Regions from separate parts of the Halomonas sp. C10-5 genome, predicted to be linked through region 4. Evidence: predicted binding sites of a transcription regulator. Region 4 holds the regulator's gene; each other region holds the start of a gene.
The links. Region 4 encodes FNR, which switches genes on or off when oxygen is low (the NO sensors DNR and NnrR bind a similar motif). Its sites were predicted from a motif close to TTGATNTANATCAA; they were not measured.

Region 1 (7,033 bases), 1.4 Mb from region 4:
GCGGATCTCGCCACCCAGCCGTTCAAACTCGGCGGCCATGGCCCGGGTCACCGCGGCGTAGTCGACGATGCCGCTGGAGGGCACGAAGATCCCGCCGAGCCCGGTGATATTGGGCTCGCGCTCGGCCAGGGCTCCGGCGGAGAGCCACTCGCGAGTAAGGCCGTTGGCGGCGGTACGCTCCCACAGCGCCTCCATGCGCTGCATCTCGAGTTCGCTGGTCGCCACCAGCAGCTTGCCGCAGGTGTCGTAGGCGATGCCGTGCTCGTCGCAGAACGCCTTGGTGGCGCGGTTGCCCTCCAGACAGAAGCGCGCCTTGAGGCTACCCGGGGTGTAGTAGACCCCGGCGTGGATCACCCCGCTGTTGTGGCCGGTCTGGTGGCGGGCCGGGCCGGACTCCTTCTCCAGCAGCAGCATCCTGCTGTCGGGGTAGGCCTGCTTGAGCTGCATGGCGGTGGACATCCCCAGGATGCCGCCACCGATGATGATGAAATCGTGCATGCCGTCCTCGCTCCTCCAATCACACGGCCACGTCGTGTTCACGACGTGGCCTCGTCAGTCTAACCCGTCGGTCGGGTCGCGACGCCAAAGCTCGCTCTTCTCAAGACTGGCGGGGATTGCGCAAGGTCCTAGCATGGGTGAAGTAGCCGCGCTGACGCATCAGCTCACGACGCAGTTCCGGGTGCGGCGTGAAGCGATCCCGGCCGTGCAACCAGAAGTGGTTGTTGATCAGCAGGAAGCTCCCGACCGGGTTGGGCACCGAGAGGATCGCCGGGCTGTTCTCGAGCGACTCGGAGAGGTCGGTCAGCCAGTTGCCCTCCTCGAAGTCCTTCGGCTGCACGAACTGGACGATATAGGACATGACCGGGCGGCCTTCGCGGTCGACATCGAACACCGGGTGGAAGACGTCCCGGGTCACGTTCTTGCTGGGCGGTGCGGTCCAGCGCATCGGGCGGTGAGCCAGCGGGTGTGCATAGAAACGCTCGAGGTCTTCCCAGTCGTCCAGATGCAGCAACAGCGAGTTGCCGCCCTCCATGTGCTGCTCGTCGATCTTCATCATCAGCACGTAGTCGGTGTCCTGCTCGACGAAAGTACCGTCGTTGTGCAGCTCCATCACCCGGTGCGGCTGGCGCAGGTAGCTGTCGGAGTCGTCGACGTTCTTCACCACGAAGCGGGCATAGAACTGGCCGCTCATAGCATCGTAGTTGGAACGCCCCATCAGGTGCGCCACCGCGGTGGCCAGCTTGACCATGTCGTCGGCCTGCTCGACACGATCCAGCCCCTCCGGCACCACTTGGAAGCCACCGGTGGCACGATCCACCAGAGTGTTCACCAATACCGGCTGCAGGGTGTTGTCGCAAAGATCGTCAAGGATCTTCGCCACACGGAAGCGCAGCATCGACTTGTACTCCAGCGCCTGCACCGGCCATTCGGCGACGTCGGCCAGGAAAGCCTCGACCACGTCACGCGAGATGGTCAACTGCAGCAGGCGCGACGACTGGACAGAAGGCGCCAGCGTGAAGCCGCGGATATCAGCGGGCAACGGCATGGCGGTATCGGGGAGCTGGGTCAGTACGGTCATGTCAGGGTCTCAGGGGCTTGTGGACTTGCCACTTAAAAATATCTACGTTTTTATATTTTATCAACATTAAAAGGAATGATTGACACAGAGTCACGGCACGGCGCGCCCGAAAACCCCGAACCCCGGCGCAAGGGCCGGGGTTCGGGGTGGCAGGACGGGGTGCCAGCGAGACTCAGCGGCCCTGGTAGGGGTCCGCCCCGGCCAGCTCGCGTTGCATCATGCTGTCGCTGTAGGCGGTGCCGTAGCGGGCGCGGGACCAGGCATAGAGTGCCAGGCCGATCATCATCCAGCCGGCAAAGATTGCCCACTCGATGGCGGAGAGCGCCGAGGGGCTTCCCGGCAGGTACATGGCGGTCAGTCCCAGGGAGAGCAGCACCGCCAGGGCACCCACCAGCTTTCCCTGGCGGACCTTGAAGGGACGCTCCATCTCCGGCTCGCGGCGACGCAACAACACGAAAGAGAGCGAGACGAACAGGTAGGCGATGACGATGCCCAGGCCGCCTGCTACCACCAGCCACACCAGTGCCGGACGGCCGAAGAAGGGCGCGATGGCGGAGAGGATTCCCATCACCAGGATGGCATTGGTGGGCGTGCGGTAGGTCGGGTGCAGCTTGCCCAGCCAGGCGGGCAGCATGCCCGAGTGCGCCAGGGCATAGATGGCCCGGGAACCGCCGATGTAGAAGGCATTCCAGCTGGTGATGATGCCGGCGATACCTGCCAGGATCATCAGGTTGCCGGCCCAGGGTGCCTGGAAGGCCGCCTGCATGGCATCCGGTACCGCCAGCGAACTGGCACCCAGCGCCTCGCTGTCGAGCATCAGCGAGGTACCGAGGATGATGAAGGCATACCAGAATACCGCCAGGATCACCGAGATCATCAGCACCCGACCGATCTCGCGGAACGGCAGGTTGATCTCCTCGGCGGCCTGGGGAATCACGTCGAAACCGACGAACATGAAGGGAACCATGATGATCACCATCATGATGCCACCCATCACGCCCTCCTCGACGCTGAACAGCGGCTGCATGGTCGCGGTGCTGCCCTGGAAGAGGGCACCGGTGATGAACAAGATGCCCACTGCCAGGATCAGCAGGGTCACCACCTTCTGCACCAGGGCTGCGGTGCGTACGCCGATGTAGTTGATCCACATCATCACCAGCGAGCCGGCCACGCCGACCGCCACCCAGGTAGCCTTCACCTCCCAGCCGGTAATGGTCCAGAGGTGCCCCACCGCGTAGTTCGGGAAGAGGTGCTCCACCACCGTGGGCAGCGCCACGGCCTCGAAGGCCACCACACTGACATAGCCCAGGGTGATTGCCCAGGTGCACAGGAAGGAGGCAAAGTGCCCCATGGCGCGATAGCTGTAGACGTGCTCGCCGCCCACCTGGGGCATCGCCGAGGCCAGCTCGGCGTAGGTGAGGCCCACCAGCACGATGATCAGCCCACCAACCAGGAAGGCGGTGATCGCCCCGAGGCTGCCGGCAGACTGGATCCAGCTGCCGGTCAGCACGATCCAGCCCCAGCCGATCATGGCACCGAAGGCCAGGGCGAGGACATCCTTGCGGGCCAGCACACGCGACAGCTGACCCTGTGAGGTCGTGGCATCTTGAGTCATGAGATCCTCGATAGTTGTCTTTTTGTCTTAAAAACTTTGTTTTCACGTAACGTCGACAAAATAGGCAACCCGGGGTCTGACAGCAAGGATGTTCGATATTCTTGATGATAGACATTCGTCGACGCCCAGCCGAACCCCCGAGATTGCGGGACTTCAGACAAAACAGTGATACCTTCTATTCTCATTTAGTCGAAAAGAATATTGCACGGCACTCCCCGCCGGGGGGAACCGACACCTGCCACGAAAGCAGCATGCAATCGACACTGGCAAAAACGTCGTCTAGCCGCCATAGTGTGGCTGTCGCAACCGCCCAATGGAGCATCATGAGCACGGCACGACAGTCCCGATCCGCGGAACTTCTTGACCCCCCGCGAAGCAGCCCTGACCTCGACGTCAGGGACCTGGAACAACGTACACGCCTCATGCGCATCGTGACCCGGCTGATCGCCGTGTCAGACCTCGGCAGCCGCGAGATCGCTCGCCGCGCCGGGCTGCCGATGCAGAAGATCAGCGACCTCCTCGCGGGGAAGCTGGAGCACCTCTCCATCGATGAGCTACGCCTCGTGCATCGCACCATCGAGCAGCAGGGGGCCACCCACTAGGCCGCCCGGCCACGCATCACGCAACGCGCCCCGAACAGCGAACGCCCTGCCCCGCCGGCAGGGCGTTTTTTGTCCTGCCGACTCGCCGAAAAAAACCCAGATATTCATTGGCTTGCACATCATTACGCGAGCATTAAGCGCTTGCCAACAATCTATTGACCGACATCAAGTCCATATACCTTGGTCGCAGGTAGCCTTCCGGTATCAGATTTACCTCTTGAATGCGCGGACGATTCCGCCCCACCCAGGCCACCGGAGGCGCCATGGACCCCATTCGCCGCACCCTTCTCGGCCAGCTGGCCCGCCTCAGTGCGGGTGCCGCCCTGATACCGCTCTCCAGCGTTGCCAGCGCCGGCATCAACCAGCAGCCCCCCCGTCGAGAAGGCGATCCCAGCAAGCGCTACGGCATGCTCATCGACCTGCGCCAGTGCATCGGCTGCCAGGCCTGCACCGTGTCGTGCCATATCGAGAACGCCGCCCCGCTGGGCAGCTTCCGCACCACCGTCTCCCAGTACGAGGTAGAGCACCAGGAGACCGGTGAGGTCGCCACCTTCATGCTGCCGCGCCTGTGCAACCACTGCGAGAACCCGCCCTGCGTGCCGGTCTGCCCGGTGGAGGCCACCTTCCAGCGCCAGGACGGCATCGTGGTGGTCGACAGCGACCGCTGCGTGGGCTGCGCCTACTGCGTCAACGCCTGCCCCTACGACGCCCGCTTCATCAACGAGCGCACCCAGACCGCCGACAAGTGCACCTTCTGCGCCCACCGGCTGGAAGCCGGCCTGCTGCCGGCCTGTGTGGAGAGCTGCGTGGGCGGCGCGCGGATCATCGGCGACATGCGTGATCCGGAGAGTCAGATCAGCCGCATGATCGCCGAGCACCGCAACGAGCTGATGGTGCTGCAGCCGGAGAAGAACACCCTGCCCCAGGTCTTCTACCTCGGCATGGACGAGCGCTTCGTGACTCGCCCCGACGCCGAGCCGGTCGCCCTGGAAGTCCTCGATCCCCACGGCCAGGAGATGGGCTATGAATTCCGCCATTGAGCTGCTCGCCCCGCGCTACGACATCGCCTGGTACCCCTGGGCGGTGCAGTACTTCTTCATGATCGCACTCTCCTACGCCACCCTGTGGCTGGCCGCCCCGGCGCTGGTGTTCGGCAAGAAAGCCTGGCTACCCACCGCACGCCTGGCGCTGCTCGCCTGCCTGACCACCACCCTGGTGGCACCGGTAGCCCTGCTCGCCGACCTGCACCAGCCACTGCGCTTCTGGCACTTCTACGCCTACGCCAACAGCCACTCCTGGATGTCCGTCGGCAGCCTGGTACTGCCCCTCTACGTGGTGGGCGTGATCGTGCTGGCCTGGCTCGCCTGGCGTCCGGCGCTGCAGGCCCATCGCCAGGCCCCCGGCATCGCCGGTTTCGTGGCCCGCTGGCTGTCGCTGGGCGACGCCCCTACCCCGCGCGCCCTGGTGGTGCTGGTGGGCCTCGGTACCCTGGCCCTCTCCACCGGCATCATGCTCTACACCGGCGCCGAGGTGGCCATCGTCAAGGCCCGCCCGCTGTGGCACACGGTGTGGCTGCCGCCGATGTTCGTGGCCACCGGTTTCATCGCCGCCACCGGCCTGATCCTTGTGCTCAACCGCGTGGCCGGTGAGCGCAGCACCACGGTCAGTCGGCAGATGCTCAAGGTGATGCTGGGGGCCTGCCTGGTGGCCGGACTCGTCGCCGGCAGCTGGTTCCTCGACGGCATCAATGCCAACGTCGGCTCCGTGGCCGCGGCAATGGAATCTGTGCGCGACAGCGCCGAGTGGCGCAGCACCGCCCTGTGGGGTGGCCTCACCGGCCTGGTCCTGTTCGGCGCCGTGCTCTACCTGCTCACTCGCCCCGCTTCACGCCACCCGGCACTCTACGCCTGGGCCTGGGTGCTCGGCCTGGTGGCCCTGCACGTCGGCTGGATGTTCCGCTGGGTGGTGCTGATGGACGTGCAGACCGTGGCCCGCCACAGCGCCGGCTTCCACCACTACGGCATCCCCGCCGGCTCGTCCGGCATCCTCGGCATCGTCGGTACCTTCGGCCTGTGGCTCGCCGCCATCCTGCTGATCGACCTCTTAGTGCCGTGGCGCCAGGCCGCCCAGGGCGGCAGCACCGCCGACGCCTCCCCCGAACATCCTGACGTCGAAGGAGCCCTCCGTCATGGCTAAGTCACCCGACACCTCACGTCGCCGCTTCCTCAAGGGCGCCGCCGCCGGCGGTGCCGCCACCTTCGCCGCCGGCTACTCCGACCCGCTGGTCAAGATGGCCAAGGGCGTCACCGGCAGCGCCGGCGAGAAGCCCGCGCACCGCATCCACGGCAACTCCCTGGCACCGGAGTACACCGTCGACCCCGTGAGCGGCGAGCTGACCCTCAACCCCGACCAGCGCGTGGCCTTCACCGTCTGCTACGGCTGCACCACCAAATGCGGCGTGCGGGTGCGCGTCGACAACGCCACCGACCAGGTGCTGCGCGTCTCCGGCAACCCCTACAACCCGCTCTCCTCCGACGAGCACCTGCCCATGCGCACCCCGGTGGTCGAGGCCCTGCGCGGGCTGAGCGCCTATGGCGACCAGGGCCAGCAGAACCGCTCCACCGCCTGCGCCCGCGGCAACGCCATGATGGCGCAGATCGACAGCCCCTTCCGCGTCACCCACTGCCTCAAGCGGGTCGGCGGGCGCGGCAGCCGCGAATGGGAGAAGGTGCCCTTCGAGCAGGTCATCGAGGAGATCTGCGAGGGTGGCGACCTGTTCGGCGAGGGCCATGTGGATGGCCTGCGCGCCATCCACGACGTCGATACCCCCATCGACCCGGAGAACCCCGAGTACGGCCCGAAGGCCAACCAGCTGATGGTGATGGAGGCCACCGATTACGGCCGCTCCGCGCTGCTCAAGCGCTTCGCCTTCAACGCCTTCGGCACCCGCAACTACGGCCACCACGGTTCCTACTGCGGCCTGGCCTATCGCATGGGCTCGGGGGCGGTGATGAATGACCTGGCCAAGAATGCCCACACCAAGCCGGACATCCAGAACGCCCGCTTCATCCTCTACGTGGGCACCGCCCCCAGCCAGGCCGGCAACCCCTTCAAGCGCCAGGGGCGGTTGATCGCCCAGGCGCGCGCCGAAGGCACCCTGGAGTATGTGGTGGTGGACCCGGGCCTCAACGCCTCGGCTTCCCACGCCGCCGACCACAACCGCTGGGTGCCGATCCG
Region 2 (7,033 bases), 590 kb from region 4:
ACTCCGGTACCGGTGCTAGGATCCTTGTAGAACGACAGCAGGTAGGAGTACACCCAGTCGGTGCCGCGCAGGCGCGACTCCAGGGTCAGGTCGGGCGGCGCCGCCCCGAACCAGGCCTCGCCGTCATCCTGGCTCATGGCGATATGCATCTGGTCGTTGAAGGCCAGATCGGAGGAGAAGATCAGGTTCTCCTCGACCAGGTCCTGGGGCATGTTCAGGTCCTCGGCGGCCCGCGCGAAGCGCTGGTGCTCGAGGGAGTGACAGCCCATGCAGTAGTTGGTGTAGAGCTGCATGCCTCGCTGTAACGACGCCTTGTCGTCCAGGTCGGGCGTCATGGAGTACGGCACGCTCGCCCCCCCCGCGGCCATCGCCGTCAGGGGCACCAGCGCGAAGAGCAGTGCGAACAGTTGCTTTTTCATTAGCCAGTCACCCTCTCCGGAACGGGTTTGGTCTTCTCCAGCCGGGTGTAGAACGGCATCAGCAGGAAGAAGGCGAAGTAGATGGCGGTGCAGATCTGGGCCACCAGGGTCCGACCATCGGTGGCGGGCAACACGCCCAGCACCCCGAGGATCACGAAGCTGATGGCAAACAGCACCAGCATCACCTTGGAGATCCAGCCCTTGTAGCGGATGGAGCGCACCGGGCTGCGGTCGAGCCAGGGCAGCACGAAGAGCACCGCGATGGCCCCCCCCATGCAGATCACGCCGAGGAGCTTGGCGTCGAGGCCGAACAGCGAGAAGTTGATGGCGCGCAGGATCGCGTAGAAGGGCGTGAAGTACCACACCGGCGCGATATGGTCCGGGGTCACCATGGGGTTCGCCGGCTCGAAGTTGGGCTTCTCGAGGAAGTAGCCGCCACCCTCGGGGAAGTAGAAGATCACCACCGCAAAGACGAACAGGAACACCGCCACGCCGACGATATCCTTCACCGTGTAGTACGGGTGGAAGGGGATGCCGTCCAGCGGCTTGCCGGTCTCGTCCTTCTTCTGCTTGATGTCGATGCCGTCCGGGTTGTTGGAGCCGACCTCATGCAGGGCAATGATGTGCAGCACCACCAGCGCCAGGATCACGATGGGCAGCGCCACCACGTGCAGGGCGAAGAAGCGATTGAGCGTGATACCGGAGATCAGGAAGTCGCCGCGCACCCACTGGGTCAGGTCGGGGCCGATCACCGGGATGGCGGAGAACAGCGAGATGATGACCTGGGCACCCCAGTAGGACATCTGACCCCAGGGGAGCAGGTAGCCCATGAAGGCCTCGGCCATCAACGCCAGGTAGATCGCCATGCCGAAGATCCACACCAGTTCGCGGGGCGCCTTGTAGGAACCATAGAGCAGGCCGCGGAACATGTGCAGGTAGACCACCACGAAGAACGCCGTGGCGCCGGTGGAGTGCATATAGCGAATCAGCCAGCCCCACTCCACATCGCGCATGATGTACTCGACGGAGGCGAAGGCGCCCTCCGCGGAGGGGTTGTAGCTCATGGTCAGCCAGATACCGGTCAGGATCTGGTTGACCAGCACCAGCAGCGCCAGCGAGCCGAAGAAGTACCAGAAGTTGAAGTTCTTGGGGGCGTAGTACTTGGACAGGTGCTCCTGCCACATCTGCGTCGCGGGGAAGCGCTCATCCACCCAGCGCATGATGCCCTTCTCCGCCATCGCCTTGTTCGGGTTACCCATCAGGCAGTCTCCTCATCTTCGCCAACGACAATGATATCGTCGGACTCGAAGCGGTAAGGCGGCACCTCCAGGTTGGTGGGCGCCGGCACCCCGCGGAATACCCGACCCGCCAGGTCGAAGCGCGAACCGTGACAGGGGCAGAAGTAGCCACCCGGCCAGTCGTCGGTGCCCACGTCGTCGGCATCCGGCTCGGGACGGAACAGCGGTGAGCAGCCCAGATGGGTGCAGATCCCGATATAGACGCCAAGTTCGGGCTTGATCGCCCGCAGCGGACCCGTCACATAGGCGGGCTGCTGAGGAACCTCCGAATCGGGATCGGCCAGACGCGAGGCGTCGAAGCCCTCGGTTCGCTCGATCATCTCCGGGGTACGGTAGACGACCCACACCGGCTTGCCACGCCACTCCACGACCATGCGCTGACCCGGCTCCAGCTTGGACACGTCAGCCTTGACCGGCGCGCCCGCCGCTCTCGCCCTGGCACTCGGCTGCCAGGAAGCCACAAAGGGGACCGCAACCCCGACGGCACCAACCCCACCTACAACGGTGGTGGCACCCACGAGGAAACGGCGCCGACCCTTGTTCACGCCGTTATCTGCCATTTCAAGGTTTCTCCCATCAGCTTACCCGTTGATCCATCACGGGCATCATCCCCGCGAACACGGACACCAAATGCGGTACATGTTAAGAAATCGAGCCGCCCCGCACAAGGAAAAGGACCTTGACCAAGGTGGCATGACACACACAAATTGTTGACCCAGAACAAGAAACGCCCGGGTTGATAAACCCGGGCGTCGAAGCTTCCAAGATGGCTGGCGATCAGCGCTTGGAGAACTGCGGACGGCGGCGTGCCTTGCGCAGGCCGACCTTCTTGCGCTCGACCTGACGCGCGTCACGGGTCACGTAACCCGCTTCGCGCAGCGGGGCGCGGAAGTCTTCGTTGTAGACCATCAGCGCACGAGTGATACCGTGACGGATCGCGCCGGCCTGGGCGGAGCCGCCGCCACCCTTGACGGTGACGTAGACGTCGAACTGGCCGAGGGTGTCGGTCAGCTCGAGGGGCTGACGCACTACCATGCGACCGGTGACGCGGCCGAAGTACTGGTCCAGCTCACGATTGTTGACGGTGATCTTGCCGGTGCCCGGCTTCAGGAAGACGCGGGCGGTAGAGGTCTTGCGGCGCCCGGTACCGTAATACTGCTGTGTCATGGCGAAGATTCCCTCAGAGGTTCAGTTCTTGCGGCTGCTGGGCGGCGTGCGGGTGCTCGGCGCCGGCGTAGACCTTGAGCTTGGTGTACATGGCGCGGCCCAGGGGGCCCTTCGGCAGCATGCCCTTGACGGCGCTCTCGATGATACGCTCGGGGGCGTGATCGAGCATCTTGTCGAAGGTCATGGAACGCAGACCACCGGGGTAGCCGGTGTGGCGATAATAGGTCTTGGCCGCGGCCTTGTTGCCGGTGACCTTCACCTTCTCGGCGTTGATCACGACGATGTAGTCGCCGGTATCCACGTGCGGGGTGAACTCCGGCTTGTGCTTGCCGCGCAGGCGACGAGCGATCTCTGTGGCCAGACGGCCGAGCGTCTTGTCCGTAGCGTCGACGACGTACCAGTCGCGCTCGACGGACTGCGGTTTGGCAGTGAACGTCTTCATGGAATCTCACCAATCAAGTGTATTGGGTTCTGCCGCCGGCGGGCCGGCATGGAACCATCCCTATTCTTCTTGGTTGTCTTCAACAGGCGAAGACAACGAGTAGAGCGCGCGAAGTCTACACGAATCGACCCACCCGAGGCAATGCCAGCTGGAAGGCAGCATGATCCCACTAACTCTGGGGTCATGGTTTTTCTTCAAGCTTCAGGCTTCCAGGCGCGGAGCGCCGCTCTTCAAACTCCTGGCCCGGCGAAGCCGGGCCAGGTCAGGGCTTGTGGGGCAGCGCCAGGTAGTCGTGGGACTGCATCTCCTGCAATCGCGACAGCGTACGCTGGAACTCGAACTCGAGGCGGCCATCGGCATACAGCGCCTCGGCGGGCGCCTCGGCGGACATCAGCAGCTTGACCCCGCGGTCGTAGAACTCATCGACCATATTGATGAAGCGCCGCGCCTGGTCGTCGGTGGCCCCACTCATGCGGGTCACGTTGGAAACCAGCACCGAGTGGAACTCCCGGGCCAGCTCGATATAGTCGTTCTGGCTGCGCGGGCCGTCGCACAGCTCACGGAACTCGAACCACACCACATCGTCATGGAGCCGCCGGGCGTGCAGCACCCGATGGTTGACCTCCAGCGGCACATCGACCTCGCCGTCATGGCCGGCGATCTCGCGAAAACTACGCGCCAGCTCCACCTCGGCGGCCTCGTCGAGGGGCGAGTGGAAGATCTCGGCTCGCTCCAGGGCACGCAGCCGGTAGTCGATGCCCGAATCGACGTTGACGACCTCGCAGTGGCGCTCGAGCAGGTCGATGGCAGGCAGGAAACGTGCCCGCTGCAGGCCATCCTTGTAGAGCTCACCGGGCACGATGTTGGAGGTCGCCACCAGCACCACCCCGCGCTCGAACAGCGCCTCGAGCAGATTGGCCAGGATCATGGCATCGGTGATGTCCTTGACGAAGAACTCGTCGAAGCAGATCACCCGGGCCTCGGCGGCGAACTTGGCGGCGATCAGGCGCAGCGGATTCTTCTCGCCCTTGTAGTGTTCGAGCTCGTTATGCACCCGCTGCATGAAGCGATGGAAGTGGGTGCGCATCTTCTCGGGGAAAGGCAGCGACTCGTAGAAGGCATCTACCAGGTAGGTCTTGCCGCGCCCCACCCCTCCCCAGAAGTAGAGCCCACGGACCTCCGGCAGGACCGGCGCCTCGGGTTCACTGCGTGCACGCTTGCCGAACAGCCCGGCCACACGGGAGGCCAGACCACTGCCAGAGGCGGCGGGCTGGGGCGGCGTCGGCGGCGCGGCGAGCAGGTCATCATAGAGACGCTGCAGATGCTCCACGGCCTGCTCCTGGGCGGCGTCATACTGGAAGTCGTCACGTTCCAGATCGGCCCGATAGCGGGCCATGGGGGTCGGACGAATGTCTCGATGTACGGCACTCATGGGGGCGAAAACGGCCTGTTGCGGCTTCGACAGGCTGCATATTATACGCGCCTGAACCACGAAGCGCATCGCCACCCTCCGCCCGCGTTGACCCGGCAGCGGCGCTCGACCCTATAATGGTGCGCGCGGGGCCACCGCCCCACCAACGGATCCGCCCGCCGTATTGCCGGCCGCTGGATCGTTCACCGCCGCAGGGAGACCGACGTGGACGAGAGCAACATCAACTGGATTCTGGCCATCGCCTGCCTGCTGGCCGGTATCGGCCTGGGGGCACTGGGGTATCACCTGCTCAATGCCGGTGCCGATGGCATGCAGCGCCTGCGCCAGCGCCTCGCGGAGCGCGACAGGGAGCTCTCGGCCCTGCGCGACGGCCTCGATGAGCACTTCGACGAGGTCAGCCGTCTGGCGGCGACGCTGCGCCACGACAGCGAGGCGCTGGCCGCCCGTCTCGCCGAGGATGCCAGTAGCCTAGGGGGACGCACCAGGGGCCACCGCGGCCTGGCCGTGGAAGAGGCAGCGCCTCCCGCCGAGGCGACGAGCGACGAAGCCCTGGCGACGCCGCGTGACTATGCCGACGGCTCCGGCGGCACCCTCTCCGAGGACTTCGGCCTCAAGGACGACACCACCCGGGAGCCCGAGGCGCCCCGCTACTGAGCCGAACGTGAGCCCCCCGACGCCCCGCCCCACCAGCGGGGCGTCATGGTGTCGGGGTATCACGCCGGGTTGTCGATATCCACGAAGCGGTGTTCGACGCCGAACTCCTCGGCCAGCCACTCGCCCAACGCGCGGACACCGTCGCGCTCGGTGGCGTGATGTCCCGCACACAGGTAGTGGATGCCCAGCTCGCGGGCCAGGTGGGTGGTGCGTTCGGAGATCTCTCCAGAGATGAAGGCATCGGCCCCCGCCTCCCAGGCCGCGGTGATCATGTCCTGGGCACCGCCGGTGCACCAGGCCACGCGACGCACCTCCCCGGCATCCGGCGCCTCGACCAGCAGCGCCTCGCGCCCCAGCCGCTCGCTCACATGGCTCGCCAGCCCCTGCGCCTCCATGCCGGCGGGCGGCGTACCGATCCACAGCAGACCCTCGCCCAGTTCGCCGTCGGCACAGCCTTCCACCATAAAGCCCAGCCGGCGTCCCAGCTCGGCGTTGTTGCCCAGCTCGGCATGGGCGTCGAGCGGCAGGTGATAGGCGAGCAGGTTGATGTCATTGGCCAGCAGGGTCTGCAGCCGTCGGCGTTTCATGCCGGTGACCGCCACCGGCTCGTTCTTCCAGAAGTAACCGTGGTGCACCAGCACCAGGTCGGCCTCCCACGCCAGCGCCTCGTCGAGCAGCGCCTGGCAGGCGGTGACGCCGCTCAGCACCCGCCTGACCTCGTCACGCCCCTCCACCTGCAGGCCGTTGACGGTGTAATCCTTGAAGCGGTCGGGCTGCAGCTTGCTGGCGCAGGCCGCCACCAGCACATCGCGATGGGTCATCGTCTCCTCCGGACGCTGTGGAATGAAGGTGTTACCATGCGCCGATTGTAACCGTCGCCGCCCGGGCCCGGCGACCGACAACTGTTCGAAGTAATCGCCCAGACGAGGACCGAGCCCCGCATGCCGTACCGACCGCCGCGCCAACGTCTACGCTCACTTGCCCCCTACCTGCTGCCGGTGGTGATCGGTGTGCTGCTTGCCGTGGTGCTTCTCAACACCTTCCCGCAGCTCTCCGGACGCGATGCGGCCGACTCACCGACGCCGCCAGCACCCTCCCCGACCCTGCGCGAGCCGCTGGCCGTATCCCCCGATGTGGCGGCCCCCCGCGACGAGGCCGAGCGCCCCGCACCGGAACTGCGCCAGGCACCGCCACTCGCCCGCGAGCAGGGGCCGGCCAGCTACGCCGCCGCGGTGGAGCGCGCCGCCCCGGCGGTCGTCAACATCTACTCCTCGCGGGTCGTCGAGCGCGACCAGCACCCGCTGATGTCCGACCCCTTCTTCCGTCAGTTTTTCGGCGACGACATGCCGACGCGCCAGCGTATGCTCTCGAGCCTCGGTTCGGGCGTCATCGTCAGCGAGGAGGGCTACGTGCTGACCAACCACCACGTTATCGGCGGCGCCGACCAGATCCAGGTCGCGCTACGCGACGGCCGCGAGACCCTGGCCGAGGTGATCGGCACCGACCCGGAGAGCGACCTCGCCGTGCTGCGTATCGACCTCGACGACCTGCCGGTCATCGAGCTGGCCGACTCCGCCGAGGTGGCCATCGGCGATGTGGCCCTGGCCATCGGCAACCCCTT
Region 3 (7,033 bases), 420 kb from region 4:
AGGGTCACGCTGCCGAGCAGGGTGCGCACCCCCAGCGAAACGCGCTGCCAGTTGTCGGCCACGCCGCAGGTAGCGGCCAGGTCACAGTCGCCCTCGGCATGACTGCATTCGGTCATCGCCACCGGCCCCTCGATGGCGGTGATGATGTCGATGGCGGTGATCTCGGAGGCGGGCCGCGCCAGGGAGTATCCCCCCTGGGCACCGCGCCGCGACTCCAGCAACCCCGCCTTCACCAGCATCTTCAGCGTCTTGCTGACGGTGGGATGCGGAAGCTGGACCGCTTCGGCGAGCTCGGCCGCCGCCTGGGGCTGCTCGGGGTGACGGGCAATCTGGGCCATCACCACGGCGGCATAGTCGGTCAGCCGCGAGAGCTTGAGCATGACGAGCCTCCTGTCAGCGAGCGGCCCGGCGGAATACCGTGCCTCGATTGCGGACCATTTTAGTCCTGTATGAATTCGATGTGAAGCCCGCGAGACGGTTTCCCTGCCAAAGGGGCAGCTTTACAGCACGATAGGCACCATTCACATCAAGAACGCCTATCGTTCTCATTAGAGCTCACTATCGCGATCCTTGCCCCGCACCTGCTCATGCCTTCTTCACGAACTCGGACTTCAGCTTCATGGGGCCGACCCCGTCGACCTTGCAGTCGATATCGTGGTCGCCCTCGACCAGACGGATGTTCTTGACCTTGGTGCCCACCTTCACCACCAGGGAAGAGCCCTTGACCTTGAGGTCCTTGATCACGGTCACGCTGTCGCCATCGGCCAGCAGGTTGCCGTTGGCATCGCGTACCTGGAGGGTGTCATCGCTCTCGACGCTCGCTTCCCCGGACCACTCGTGGCCGCACTCGGGGCAGACATACTGGATGCCGTCCTCATAGGTGTAGGGGGAAGAGCAGGCGGGACAGACGGGCAGATCGCTCATGGCGGGCTCCTGACGGGGTGGCGGAAAGCCGCCAAGCGTACACCGCGGCGGCACGGGTCTCCAGCGGACACATGACGGCCACGGCCCGGCCTGGCAGGATTGACGCTCTTCATCGGTGAGAAGGAAGCAGCATGCAGGAGGGCCCGACCACGGTCTTCGGTGGCACCGGTTTCCTCGGCCGCGCCATCGTGCGCGAGCTGGTGGAAGCCGGCCGGGCGGTACGCATCGCCGCGCGCCACCCGCGCCTGCCCGACTGGCGCGAGCCCGGGGACCGCATCGAGTGCATGGCGTGCGATATTCGCGACGAGAGTCAGGTGGCCGCCGCCCTGGCGGGCAGCGTCGCCGCGATCAATGCGGTGGGCCTCTATGTGGAGCGGCGCCGGGCGGGCCCGACCTTCACCGCGATCCACGCGGAAGGGGCCGGCCGACTGGCGAGGCTCGCCCGGGAGGCCGGCATCGCCCGGCTGGTACATGTCTCGGGCATCGGCGCCAGCGCCGACTCCCCTTCCGCCTATGTGCGCGCCCGCGCCGCCGGCGAGGACGCCGTGCTCGAGGCGCTGCCCAAGGCGATCCTGCTGCGCCCCTCGGTGCTGTTCGGCCCGGATGACGCCCTGCTGGCCAACCTGGCCCGGCTGGTACGCCTGCCACTGGTGCCGCTGTTCGGCCGTGGCGCGACCCGGCTGCAGCCGGTGCATGTGGACGACGTGGCCCGCGCCGCGGTGCGGTTGAGCGGCTCTCGCCCGGTGGCGCGCCGACTCTTCGAGCTGGGTGGGCCCGAGATCCTAAGCTACCGCGAACTGGTGCAACGGGTGGCGGCGCAGCTGGAGCGTCATCCGCGGCTGGTGCCACTGCCCTTCCTCGCCTGGCGCCTGGCCGCCGCCCTGCTCGCCCCGCTGCCCTCGCCACCCCTGACCCGGGACCAGGTGTTGCTGATGCAGCGCGACAACCTGGCCGACCCGGACGCCGGTGGCTTCGCCGACCTCGGCATCGTGCCCCGCACCCTGCATGACTGCCTGCCGCGCTGCCTGCCCGGACACTGACGGCCCCCTGGGTGACGCAAAATGCGTCCCTGACGGACAGCGCACCGCCCGGACGGCTATGCTGGGGAGGCGGGCCCACCTCCAGTAGGGCCTCGGCAAACAGGGAGTCCCAGCCGTGAGCGACCAGAGTCGGGTGATCGCCTTCTATGACGAGCGCATGCTGGCCCACGAGCCGGATATCGAGGTGCCATTCCTCCCGGGGCGCATGGACACGCGAATCCGCTCGCTGCTGTCGGGTCTCGGTGTGCCCTGGAAGTACCCGGAACACCCCGCCCGGCTCACTGCCATCCGCCACTTCCTCGAACTCGAGCCGGTCCCCGGGGTGACCTTCGAGGCAGGGGTGGCCGCGACACGCGAACAGCTGGCACGGGTCCACACCCTCTCCTATCTCGACAGCATCTTTCAACTGCGCGGCGAGAGCGCCTGGCTGGACGTGGACACCACGGCGGTGTCACCCGGCAGCATCGAGGCCGCCGAGGTGGCCGCCGGTACGGCGATCGCGGCAGTGGAAGCGGTGGTCGAGGGACGCGCGGAGAGCAGCTTCGCCCTGGTGAGGCCGCCGGGCCATCACGCCGAGCCGGTTCGCGCCCGGGGCTTCTGCCTGTTCAACAACGTGGCGGTGGCCGCCGCCCATGCCCAGACGATACTGGGCTGCGAGCGAGTGATGATCGTCGACTGGGATGCCCACCACGGCAACGGTACCCAGGACATCTTCTGGGCCGACCCCGACGTGCTGCTCTTCGACATCCACCGCGGCGCGCCCTTCTATCCCGGCACGGGCAGCCTCGAGGAGATCGGGGTAGGCCTCGGTGATGGCACCAACGTCAACGTGCCGCTGCCGGCTGATGCCGGTGACGCTGCCTACCTCAAGGCGTTTCGCGAGATCCTGATCCCCGCCGCGCAGTGGTTCCGGCCCGACCTGATCCTGGTCTCGGCAGGCTTCGATCCCCACAGCCATGACCTGGCCTTGAATGTCTCCTATGACGGCTTTGCCGCCATGACCGGCATCCTCCAGGCCCTGGCCCGGGAGCAGTGCGGAGGTCGACTGGTCTTCGTGCTGGAAGGGGGCTACAACCTCATCTCCCTGTCACGCGGGGTCAGCGCGGTACTGCGCGTGCTGGCCGGCGAGGCGCCGCCGGAACCCGGGCGGCGCGGGATAGCCGAAGTGGAAGCCGCCGCTGCCTTCCATCGCGGCGCCTTCCTCGGCTAGCTCACTTGACCTCGACCTTGCGCCGAGTGGCCTTGTTGAGCTTGGGAAGGGTCAGCTCCAGGATGCCGTTCTTGAAGCTCGCCTCGGCCTTGTCGGCGTCGATATCGCTGGGCAACGGCACGCTGCGACTGAAGGAGCCGGTGGTAATCTCCGAGCGATAGAACTCGCCCTCCTCTTCCTTGCTCTCCTGCCGGTGCTCGCCCCTGACGGTGACGCTGCGGTCGCTGACCGACACCTCGAGATCCTCGCGCTCGAAGCCGGGCACCTCGGCCCGCACCACCACTTCGGCATCACGCTCGATCACATCGACCTTGGGCATGCCCTTGTCGAACCCGGCAAAGCGTTCCCACAGCGGGGGGTCGCGATGCAGCATGGGCATCCAGCCGCGATCGAAGACGTTATCGAAGAAGCGATCGAATTCATGCAAGGGACTGACACTCCGTGACTCCGTTTTCGGGGCCGGGGACGTTTCCTTGGATTTCTTGGCCATACTGACACCCTCCAGACGCTTGGCAACAGGTTGATGGCAGGACCCGGCACACGACCCTCTCGCGACTCTCGTCGCCAGGCCCGCACTAACAGGTTCGCCCAATCAGCAGCCTAGACCAGACCCACCCTTTCGCCTTGATACATGTCAACCATGGCTCCCTTGCCCCCACCGACAAGACAAGAGAAAAAACCATAACAACACTCCCCTACGGAAATAGTTGCCAACAGGGGTGGAAAATGAAGAATAGTCGCCCGAACCCATCGCAAATCAGGCGACTTTCATGGAATTCTTCAACCGACTGGTAGACGGCGGCAATGGCCTGCTGTGGGGCAGCGTACTGATCTACCTGCTGATCGGTGCCGGCCTCTACTTCACCGTGATGACCCGCGGTATCCAGTTCCGCTACTTCGGCCATATGTTCAAGCTGCTGCGCCACTCCCGTGAGGGGGACGGCGGCATCTCCTCCTTCCAGGCGCTCTCCACCAGCCTGGCGGCTCGGGTAGGCACCGGCAACCTGGCCGGCGTGGCCGTGGCCATCTACTTCGGCGGCCCCGGCGCCATCTTCTGGATGTGGATGACCGCCCTGGTCGGCATGGCCACCAGCTTCGTGGAATCCACCCTGGCCCAGGCCTACAAGGTCGACCACGGTGACCAGACCTTCCGCGGCGGTCCGGCGCGCTACATCGAGCGTGGCCTGGGCCTGCGCTGGCTGGCCGTACTCTTCTCGATCTGCCTGATCATTGCCTTCGGCCTGGCCTTCAACAGCGTACAGGCCAACTCCATCGCCCAGGCGATGCAGGAGGCCTTCGCCGTACCCACCTGGGCCATGGGCCTGGTGCTGGTCGTGGTGGTCGCGCCGATCATCTTTGGCGGCCTCAAGTCCATCGCCCGGGTCGCCGAGCTGGTGGTGCCGCTGATGGCGCTACTCTATCTGCTGCTGGCGGTGACCGTGGTGCTGCTCAATATCGGCGACCTGCCCGCAGCGCTGGGCACCATCATCAAGAGCGCCTTCGGACTCGAACAGGCTGCCGGCGGTGCGGTGGGCTACGCGGTGGCTCAGGCCATCATGAACGGCATCAAGCGCGGGCTGTTCTCCAACGAGGCGGGCATGGGCTCGGCCCCCAACGCCGCGGCCACTGCCACCACCCATCCGAACCATCCCGCGGCCCAGGGCTTCATCCAGATGCTCGGTGTCTTCCTCGACACCCTGGTGATCTGCACCGCCACCGCGGCCATCATCATCATGGCAGGCCCCGAGCTGCTGGCCAGCGACGAGGCCAACGGCATCCAGCTCACCCAGATTGCACTCTCCCGGCACGTGGGCGAGTGGGGTGGTCAGTTCATCGCCATCGCCATCCTGCTGTTCGCCTTCACCTCGGTGATCGCCAACTACTCCTATGGCGAATCCAACGTGGAGTACCTGGCCGGACCGCGCCGCGCACCACTGGCCATACTGGTCTATCGCCTGGCCGTGCTGGGAATGGTGATGGTCGGATCCATGGCAAGCCTGGGGGCCATCTGGAACTTCGCCGACCTCTCCATGGGCATGATGGCACTGATCAACCTGGTCGCCATTCTGCTGCTCTCCCCGGTGGCCTTCGCGCTGCTCAAGGACTACGAGCGCCAGCTCAAGGCGGGACAGGACCCCATCTTCGATCCGAGTCGCTTCCCCAGGCTGGCCGACAAGGTCGACCCCAGGGCCTGGCCCGGGCGCTGAGGCGAGCCCCTTAAGCGCCAGTTCACCACCGTAACGCAACGCCCACGCGTGGCGTTGCCTTTTGCCTCCGGGCGGCTAGAGGCCGACGCCGAACAGCGCCTGGGCAAGATGGCCGGTGAGGAAGGCCAGCCCCGCCGCGGCGCCCCCCATCAGCAGGGTGCGCACCCCGGAGGCAAGCACCGGCTGGTGGTAGACCAGGCTCTTGCCCATACCGATCAGGAAGAACATCACTCCGGCGAGGGCAAGGCTCGCCAGGAACTGGGTATTGGCGGCCAGGCCGGGCACGGCGTAGGGCAGCAGCGGTACCGCGCCCACCACCAGGAAGGCGACGAAAGTCACAAGCCCCGAACGCAGGGGGCTCAACCCCTCGGTCTGCAGGCCATGCTCCTCGCGCAGCATGGTCTCCACCCACAGCTCGCGGTCGCTGCAGATGGTCTCCACCACCTGCTCCAGGACCTCCCCCTTGAAGCCCTTGGCGATAAATATCTGGCGGACCTCCTCACGCTCGCCATCGGGGATCACGTCGATATGGTGGTGCTCGTCGCGGCGCACCCCGTCGATATGCTCGCGCTGGGCCTTGATCGCCTCGTAGTTGCTGATCGCCATGCTGAAGCCATCGGCGAGCAGGTTGGCGAACCCCAGCACCAGTGCCACCGTGGCCGAGAAGCCGGCACCGAAGGCGCCGGAGACCACGGCGAAGGTGGTCACGCAGCCATCGATGCCGCCGAGGATGGCATCGGGCAGGCTCTGCCCGGCATTGCCGCCCTGCAGCCGTCGGCGAATGGCCTCGGGATGATGCTCCTCCTCCAGATCGCCACGCTTGTGTCCTTGCATGCCGCTCCCCCCGATTCACCGATATCACCAACTCCAGCTTGGCATATCCAGTGACGCCAGGCAGCCACTGCTGAGTGGGGCCCGGTGCATGGTAAGCTGGGGCAACACCCTCACGGGAGCCTATCGCCATGACGCTGCTTCACGCCATCCTGCAGGTTGCCCTTTCGGCCGCCCCCTGGCTGTTGCTGGGGCTGACCATCGCCGGCCTGATCAAGGCGCTGCTCCCCGAGCAGCTGCTGCAGCGTTGGGTCGGTGGGCGCGGCGTGGCCAGCGTGACCCGCGCCGCCATCATTGGCGCCCCGCTGCCCCTGTGCTCCTGTGGCGCCATTCCCACCGCCCTGGCACTGCACCGTGGCGGCGCCGCGCGCGGCCCTACCACAGCCTTCCTGATCGGCACCCCGGGCATCGGCGTCGACTCGCTGGCCATCAGCTATGCCCTGCTTGGACCCTTCATGGCCGTAGCCAGGGCACTGACCGCCGTGATCACCGCCATTGCCACGGGGCTACTGGTCGGCACCACCGCAAGCGCTGCACCCGCCGCTCCCGCGGCAACACCAGCCGGCTCCGGCTGCTGCGCGAGCGGTAGCTGTGCCGGTTCGGGCAGCCTGCCCGAGGGTCCCGAGCCCCTCGCCCGGCGCCTGTCAGGCGGGCTGCGCTATGCCTTCAGCGATATCCTCGATGATATCAGCCGCTGGTTGCTCGTCGGCCTGGTAGTGGCCGGTGCTCTGATCGCCCTGGTGCCCGCCGAACAGCTCGCCGCCTTCGGCAGCGGGCTCCCCGCCATGCTGTTGATGGCAGTGATCGGCATTCCCATGTAT
Region 4 (7,033 bases):
GCTGGCCGCCATCGGCATGTCGGCCAGCTCCCTGGTGGTGGTGGGCAATGCCCTGCGCCTCAACCGTTTCCGCAGCCGCCTCGCCGATGCGTCCGCTGCCCCGGCCGCCACGCCCTCGGAGGTCAACCCATGAGCATTCTCTACCTGCTGATCCCGCTGTCGCTGATCCTGCTTGGCCTGGCCGTCTGGGCCTTCTTCTGGGCGGTGAAGCACGATCAGTTCGAGGACCTGGAGGGGCCGGCCTATCGCATCCTCTTCGATGACGACGAGAACGACGCCCCCTTGGCGCAGCGCCGACAAGCCGGGAAGGAAGGCCAGGAAAACGGCGAGACGGGAGACGACGCGGGCGCCGAAGCGCGTCACGCCAAGCACGGTGACAACGGGCCGGCGACGCCGCCACAGCGGGGCGAGAGGCGCTGATGGATCCGACCGGGCTCGACCTGCCGCCCTTCGCCGCAGCCTTCGTCTTCGGCCTGCTGGGGGGCGCCCACTGCATCGGAATGTGCGGCGGCATCATGAGCGCCCTCTCCTTCGCGGTGCCCCCCAGCATGCGCTCGCCGGCGCGCCTCGGCGGCCTGCTGCTGGGCTACAACCTGGGACGCATCGCCAGCTACATGGTTGCTGGCGCCCTGGCGGCGGCACTGGGTACCCTGCTCTCGCTGACCGCCCCCGCGCGCCTCGTCCTACAGGGCTTCGCCGCTGTGATGCTGATCCTGATGGCGCTGTATATCGCCGACTGGTGGAAGGGGCTGCTGCGGGTGGAGGCGGTGGGCAAGCGCCTGTGGCGCCATCTGGAGCCGATCGGGCGGCGATTGATGCCGGTGGTCAGGGTGCCCCAGGCGATGGCGCTGGGGGCGGTATGGGGCTGGCTGCCCTGCGGACTGGTCTACTCCATGCTCGCCTGGAGCCTGGCCATGGCCGACCCGCTGTACGGCGCGCTGCTGATGGGCGCCTTCGGGCTCGGCACCCTGCCGGCGCTGCTGGCCACCGGGCTCGCCGCCCGCCAGCTGGCAGGGCTGATTCGCCACCCGGCCACCCGCAGCATCGCCGCGCTGTCGATCATCGCCTTCGCGCTCTGGCAGCTGTGGCAGCTGCTCCCCCTGGAAGGTGGACACGCTGGCTGATCACTATTCCACGCGGGATTGACGCAGCTCAACGCTTGCCTGGCCGCGGCACCCTAGCATGGGGAGTATGTTCACGACCCGGAGTCGCCCCATGTCCGTTCACGCCAAGCGCACCGCCCCCTTCGGGGCCTCGAGTCCGCCTCGAGAGCCGCTGCCCGGCGCGGGCGACCTGGTATCTGCCGCCGAGGTCGCCTATCCCGGCCCACACCACTATCGCGACAGCGTCGGCGCCCCGGCACTGGAGTCGGCCCTCGCCGACCGCCCGGCAGAGGCGCCCCTGGCGGTAAAGGTACGCCTGCCCTTCTGCCGTCATGCCTGCCGCTTCTGCGCCAGCCAGTGCGTGCCCTCCCGCAACAACCGCCAGGCCGAGCCCTATCTGTCGCGGCTCGACCGCGAGATGGTGCTGGCCCGGCGCCGACTCACCGGCCTGCCCTCGGTGATGCGTCTGCACTGGGGCGGCGGGACGCCGGCATTCCTTGCCCTGGACCAGATGAGCGACCTCTTCGACCGTCTGGATGCCCGCCTGGGCCTCTCCGGTGCCCGGGAGCGCGACTTCAGCATCGAGCTCGACCCCCGAGAGGCGGACATGCTCACCCTGCGCCACCTGCAGGCACTGGGCTTCAACCGCCTGAACCTGGGTGTGCAGGAACTCGACCCCCGGGTCCAGCAGGCCATCAATCGCATCCAGCCACGCGCCCTGACCGAGGCGCTGGTCGACGAGGCCGACCGCCTTGGCTTCCGGGAACTGACGCTGTCGCTGATGCTCGGCCTGCCCTTCCAGACACCGCAGGGCCTCGCCGATACCCTGGAGCAGGTGATCGGCATGGCCCCGGCACGCATCCGTCTCTACCGCTACCACCACCGCCCCGAGCGTCATCTGGCCCAGCGTGCCATCCACCGCGACTGGCTGCCCGACGCGGCGACACGCCGGCGGCTGCTGGCAGAGGCGCGTGGCCGACTGGATGCTGCCGGCTACGTGCATATCGGCCTCGGCCTCTATGCACGCCACACTGACCGCCTGGCCCAGGCCCAGGCCAGCGGTACCCTGGGTCACGGCCCGCTGGGCTTTACCCAGGGCCCCGCCGGCGACCTGCTGGGGCTCGGCATGAGCGCCACCAGCCGCATCGGCGATCTGTGGATACGCAACACCGACAGCCTGGCGGAGTACGAAGAAGCCCTGGATGCCAGTCGCCTGCCCGCTGCCCGCGGCATACGCCTCACGGCCGAGCAGCAGCGCTATCGTGAGACGCTCGAGACACTGCTCTGCGGTCGCGCCATCGATCCTGCCGCCCTGGTGACGGGCTCCGGCCTGGAGGCGCTGCGCGCCGAGGGGCTGGTTGAACTCACGGGTGACGGGATGGTGCTGACCGCCGAGGGACACTGGCGGCTGCCCCGCATCCTCGAGGCATTCACTCCTCCGCCGACCACCTGACCCCGCCTCGGGGCGGCGTCGTTCTCCATTACCCTGTCCAGGGTGGTTTGCCCTGCCCGCGCTTTGCTCCATAATGGGCCCATGACCACGATCAAGAAGGAAAGGGCCATGGCTGACACCCTCACCGGCCGACGGCGTTCGGTGCTGCAGGAGACACGCTGTCAGACCTGCAGCCTGAGCTCGCTCTGCCTGCCACTGGCGCTGGAGGTGGAGGACATGGACCAGTTCGACGCCATCATCCGGCGCCGCGCGCCGCTCAAGAAGGGCGAGGCGCTGTTCCGCCAGGACAGCCCCTTCACCAGCGTGTTCGCGGTTCGCTCCGGCAGCCTCAAGCAGGTCACCACTGAGGGCAGCGGCGAGGACCAGCTAACCAACTTCTACCTGCCCAGCGAGCTGGTGGGCCTCGACGGCATCGACGAGGAGCACTACCCCGGCACCGTGGTGGCGCTGGAAACCACGACTGTCTGCGAGATCCCCTTCGACCGCCTGGACCACCTCTCGGAGTCGCTGCCGGAACTGCGCGGCCAGCTCTACCGCAGCATGAGCAAGGAGCTGCGCGACGACCGCCGCATGATGCGGCTGCTGTCGCGCAAGACCGCCGACCAGCGGCTGGCCAGCTTCTTCACCAGCCTCTCCGAGCGCTTTCGCCGGCGCGGCTACTCCCCCTACAGCTTCCGCCTCTCCATGTCGCGGGCCGATATCGGCAACTATCTGGGCCTGGCGGTGGAGACGGTGAGCCGCATCCTCGGACGCTTCCAGACCCAGGGCCTGGTGGCTGTCTCCGGGCGCGAGGTGAATATCCTCGACCTGCCGTCGCTGACTCGACTGGCCGAGGAAGAGGGCGCGCACTAACTGGAAGCGGGTCGGCCGCCTGAATGAAATCGCCCCCATGGCAAGGCCATGGGGGCGATTTCTCTTCCAGCTTCCAGGCGCGAAGCGCCGCTCTCGAAACTTCAAGCTCCCCGGCGAAGCCCGGGCCCTTCCCGCCTAAGACTCCTGGCGGATCTCGATCCGACTGGCCTGCATCCTCGCCTGCTTCTCCTCCAGCCCGGCGAAGTCGAACAGTTCGCGGTCGGCCAGCTGCGAGGGGGCGACGTTGGTCACCGCCTTGAACATGCTCTCCAGGCGCCCGGGGTGCTTCGCCTCCCACTCAGCGAGCATTTCCTTGACCAGCTGCCGCTGCAGGTTGGGCTGGGAGCCACACAGGTTGCAGGGGATGATCGGGAAGGCCATCTGCCGGGCGAACTCGGCGATATCCGCCTCGCGGCAATAGGCCAGCGGCCGTATCACCATGTTCCTGCCATCATCGGAGAGCAGCTTGGGCGGCATCGCCTTGAGGCTGCCACCGAAGAACATGTTGAGGAACAGCGTCTCGAGGATATCCTCGCGATGGTGGCCCAGGGCAATCTTGGTGGCACCAATCTCCTCGGCGAAGCCGTACAGGGAGCCGCGCCGCAGCCGCGAGCAGAGCGCGCAGGTGGTCTTGCCTTCCGGGGTCTTCTCCTTGACCACCGAGTAGGTGTCGCGCTCGAGGATATGGTACTCGACGCCCGTGCCCTCCAGGTACTCGGGCAGCACGTGCTCCGGGAAGCCGGGCTGTTTCTGGTCGAGGTTGACGGCCACCAGCGAGAAGCTCACCGGGGCGTTGCGCTGCAGGCTGCGCAGGATCTCGAGCAGGGTGTAGCTGTCCTTGCCACCTGAGAGGCACACCATCACCCGGTCACCTTCGTGGATCATCCCGTAGTCGATGATGGCATTGCCCACCTGGCGCCGCAGGCGCTTGTGCAGCTTGTTGAACTCGCGCTTCGCCCGTGCATCGGGGGCATCGGACGTTTCGGGGGCTGAGGGCGCGGCGTGGCGCTCACGGGGGTCGAAGATCACGGCGTCTTGCATGGGTCTTGGCGCTGCCAGTGCGGGCGAAAATGGGAGGGCGCCCATCCTACCATCGGCGCCGCCGCCAGGCGACGCCGGCACGCTCAGGCGAACTGGTCGCCGCTGGCGTGGCCCCGCTCCAGGCGCAGGAACATCAGCGCGGTGGTGACCGCATCGCCCAGGGCGGTATGACGCCCCATCACCGGCACCCCCAGGCGCTCGGCGACAGCCTCGAAGCGCGGCAGGCTGTCGATCTCCGGGTGCCGGCGCCAAAGCCGACGTCGCCACAACTGGGCCACGTCCACGGTGGCGTTGGGCAGCTCGAAGCCGAAACGCGGGCGCAGCTCGCGATTGAGGATCGCCAGGTCGAATCCCAGGTGCCAGCCCACCAGCGGGCGATTGCCGACGAAGTCGAGCAGTCGCGCCAGGGCGGCATCGATGCTCTCGCCGTTGTCGAGATCCACGCCGCGAAGGCCATGGATGCGGATGGAGTCGCCGGTCAGCGTGTCGGGCCGCCTCAGGCGCAGGTCCAGGGACTCGCTGGTCAGGATACGGTCGCCACGCACCCGCACCGCGGCGATCGACACCAGCTCCGCACTGCGGGTATCCAGGCCGGTGGTCTCGGTGTCGATAACCACCATCTCCTCGCCGGTATAGGGGTGAAACAGCCAAGCGTACTCGCCGTTGGCATGGCGCCTTCGGTCCGCGGCGCGCCTCAGGACCTTGAGCATGACGGGCTCCTTGTGTCGTTGTCGTTCCGTCGGTTCATGAGTATTCCAGATGGAAGCGATGCGAGAGGCGCTGCTTGAAGTCCTTGACGATATGCAGCGCCTCGCGCAGCAGGTCGCGCTCCAGTGACGAGAGTTCCTGGACCACGACCCGGTCGGGCTTGCGGTTGTCGTCATCGCCCTCGCGGCGAGACAGCTGCTGCTTGAGGCGCAGCTCGGTGAACAGCGACAGCGCCTCGGCCAGGTCCTCGGCGAAGCGCGGTTCCAGGCGACCGTCGTCGGCCAGGGCATCGAGGCGCTCCAGGGTCGAGGTGGGCCGGATGCCGCGCTCCAGGGCCATCACTCGTACGCCGTGGACGATGGGAAAGATGCCGCCCTTCTTGATGTCGATGCCGTGCTGGGGACGCTTGAGCGAACCGAACAGGGTCAGCGGCGTGGAGAAGCGCAGGATGGTGCGGGCGAAGTAGGAGAGCAGCAACTCGTTGCCGGCGCACTGGGCGAAGAGGTCGTCGCGCACCCGGTCGAGCAGCGCCGGATTGCCCGCCACCGCATGGGAGTCGAGCATGATGGCGAGCTTCATCAGGCTGTCGCCGTCGCGGGCCTCGATCCAGCGCGCGATGCGTCGCTGCCACTGGCTGACCGTGCCCACCCACTCGGGGTTGGAGACCATGATGTTGCCGGGACAGGGCGGATAGCCCAGCTCGATCAGGGTGTCGGTCAGGCGCTGCATCTGCTCGGCGCAATCGGGCCAGTCGAGGTCGTCGGCCAGGATCAGACCATTGTCCTGGTCGGTCTTGAGGATCTGCTCGCCGCGCCCCTCGCTGCCCATCACCATCAGGCAGCTACCGGCGTGGTAGCGCTCATCCACCAGGAACCCCCAGGCCTTGTTGATGATCCGCCCGTTGAGTGCGGCCAGCAGCCCCATGGCGAAGCGCAGCTTGACCCCCTGGGCCATCAGCGCGCTGACCAGTTCGGGAGTGCGGCGACTGGCGGCGGCCAACGCCTCCAGGCTCTCCGCCTGCTCCACCTGCAGGCTGACCACGTAGCTGCGGCTGGAGAAGTAGCTGAGCACGTCGGTCAGCTCCACCACCCCCACCGGGCGCTGCTGCTCCATCACCACCACCCGCTCCACCTTGTGGCGGGTCATGATCACCAGCGCCTCGAACAGGTACTGCCCGGGCGCCACGGTGATCAGCTCGCCATGGCCCAGCCCCTCCAGCGGAGAGTCGCGACCGAGCTCGTCCACCACCAGGGCATTGAGCAGGTCGGTCTTGGTGATCATGCCGTGGCCGCCGTCACGCGCCACCAGCAGCGAGTCGGCACGCCGCTCGTTGATGGTGGCCACCGCCTCGGCAATGGTCGTGGTGGCGGGCACCACCAGCGGTTCGCGCATGCACTCGTCCACCGCCGCCAGCATGAAGCCGGCCATGGTCACCCCGCCCTCGGCGCGCTGCTCGGTAAGCAGACGGGCCTTGTGAGCCAGGGTCTGGCGGAAGAACTCGGCGAATGGCGGGCAGTCATCGCACAGCTCGAGGAACAGCGCCTTGGGCAGCAGGTAACAAAGGCTCTCCTGCTCGGCGCGAAAGCGATAGCGACTCTTGCCATTGAGGATACTGATGGCACCGAACAGGTCGCCCTGGGTGTAATGACCGATGCGTTCCCGAGCCGCGGGCTGGGTGGTATCGATCTCGGCCACCTCGCCCTTGTGGATAATGAAGACATACTCGCCGGGCTGGCCGGCCTCGAGGATGATCTCGTCGCGGTCGAAGTAGGCCAGATCGACACCCTGACGCACGCGCTCGCGACCAGCGTCGTCGAGCAGCGTGAACGGCGGCTGGGAAAGATCGAGATCGACCATGGCTGGACCTCACGGATCG

Region 1: a site for FNR is predicted at 3,952-3,965, ahead of dsrO (sulfate reduction electron transfer complex DsrMKJOP subunit DsrO). Genes of this name have one in related genera too.
Region 2: a site for FNR is predicted at 2,428-2,441, ahead of petA (ubiquinol-cytochrome c reductase iron-sulfur subunit). Genes of this name have one in related genera too.
Region 3: a site for FNR is predicted at 3,799-3,812, ahead of ACJ7IV_RS11015 (Hsp20/alpha crystallin family protein). Genes of this name have one in related genera too.

What each region holds. Positions count from the first base shown of each region.
Region 1 covers NZ_CP175665.1:725,909-732,941, reverse strand. Annotated here, with positions in the region: gene lhgO (L-2-hydroxyglutarate oxidase) at 1-498, opposite strand, end outside; gene glaH (glutarate dioxygenase GlaH) at 599-1,579, opposite strand; gene ACJ7IV_RS03425 (APC family permease) at 1,752-3,194, opposite strand; gene ACJ7IV_RS03420 (XRE family transcriptional regulator) at 3,299-3,796, shown strand; gene dsrO (sulfate reduction electron transfer complex DsrMKJOP subunit DsrO) at 4,060-4,836, shown strand; gene nrfD (NrfD/PsrC family molybdoenzyme membrane anchor subunit) at 4,820-5,992, shown strand; gene ACJ7IV_RS03405 (molybdopterin dinucleotide binding domain-containing protein) at 5,985-7,033, shown strand, end outside.
Region 2 covers NZ_CP175665.1:2,192,255-2,199,287, forward strand. Annotated here, with positions in the region: gene ACJ7IV_RS10225 (cytochrome c1) at 1-419, opposite strand, end outside; gene ACJ7IV_RS10230 (cytochrome b) at 419-1,678, opposite strand; gene petA (ubiquinol-cytochrome c reductase iron-sulfur subunit) at 1,678-2,277, opposite strand; gene rpsI (30S ribosomal protein S9) at 2,495-2,884, opposite strand; gene rplM (50S ribosomal protein L13) at 2,898-3,326, opposite strand; gene zapE (cell division protein ZapE) at 3,589-4,758, opposite strand; gene ACJ7IV_RS10255 (Z-ring associated ZapG family protein) at 4,963-5,412, shown strand; gene ACJ7IV_RS10260 (Nif3-like dinuclear metal center hexameric protein) at 5,472-6,233, opposite strand; gene ACJ7IV_RS10265 (S1C family serine protease) at 6,354-7,033, shown strand, end outside.
Region 3 covers NZ_CP175665.1:2,356,177-2,363,209, forward strand. Annotated here, with positions in the region: gene ACJ7IV_RS10995 (SUF system Fe-S cluster assembly regulator) at 1-380, opposite strand, end outside; gene ACJ7IV_RS11000 (zinc ribbon domain-containing protein YjdM) at 586-924, opposite strand; gene ACJ7IV_RS11005 (complex I NDUFA9 subunit family protein) at 1,056-1,964, shown strand; gene ACJ7IV_RS11010 (histone deacetylase family protein) at 2,080-3,174, shown strand; gene ACJ7IV_RS11015 (Hsp20/alpha crystallin family protein) at 3,176-3,601, opposite strand; gene ACJ7IV_RS11020 (alanine/glycine:cation symporter family protein) at 3,945-5,381, shown strand; gene ACJ7IV_RS11025 (VIT1/CCC1 transporter family protein) at 5,457-6,215, opposite strand; gene ACJ7IV_RS11030 (SO_0444 family Cu/Zn efflux transporter) at 6,344-7,033, shown strand, end outside.
Region 4 covers NZ_CP175665.1:2,777,459-2,784,491, forward strand. Annotated here, with positions in the region: gene ACJ7IV_RS12975 (heavy metal translocating P-type ATPase) at 1-133, shown strand, start outside; gene ccoS (cbb3-type cytochrome oxidase assembly protein CcoS) at 130-420, shown strand; gene ACJ7IV_RS12985 (sulfite exporter TauE/SafE family protein) at 420-1,124, shown strand; gene ACJ7IV_RS12990 (radical SAM protein) at 1,216-2,556, shown strand; gene fnr (fumarate/nitrate reduction transcriptional regulator Fnr) at 2,665-3,408, shown strand; gene ttcA (tRNA 2-thiocytidine(32) synthetase TtcA) at 3,544-4,449, opposite strand; gene ACJ7IV_RS13005 (3'-5' exonuclease) at 4,533-5,159, opposite strand; gene ACJ7IV_RS13010 (DUF294 nucleotidyltransferase-like domain-containing protein) at 5,194-7,014, opposite strand.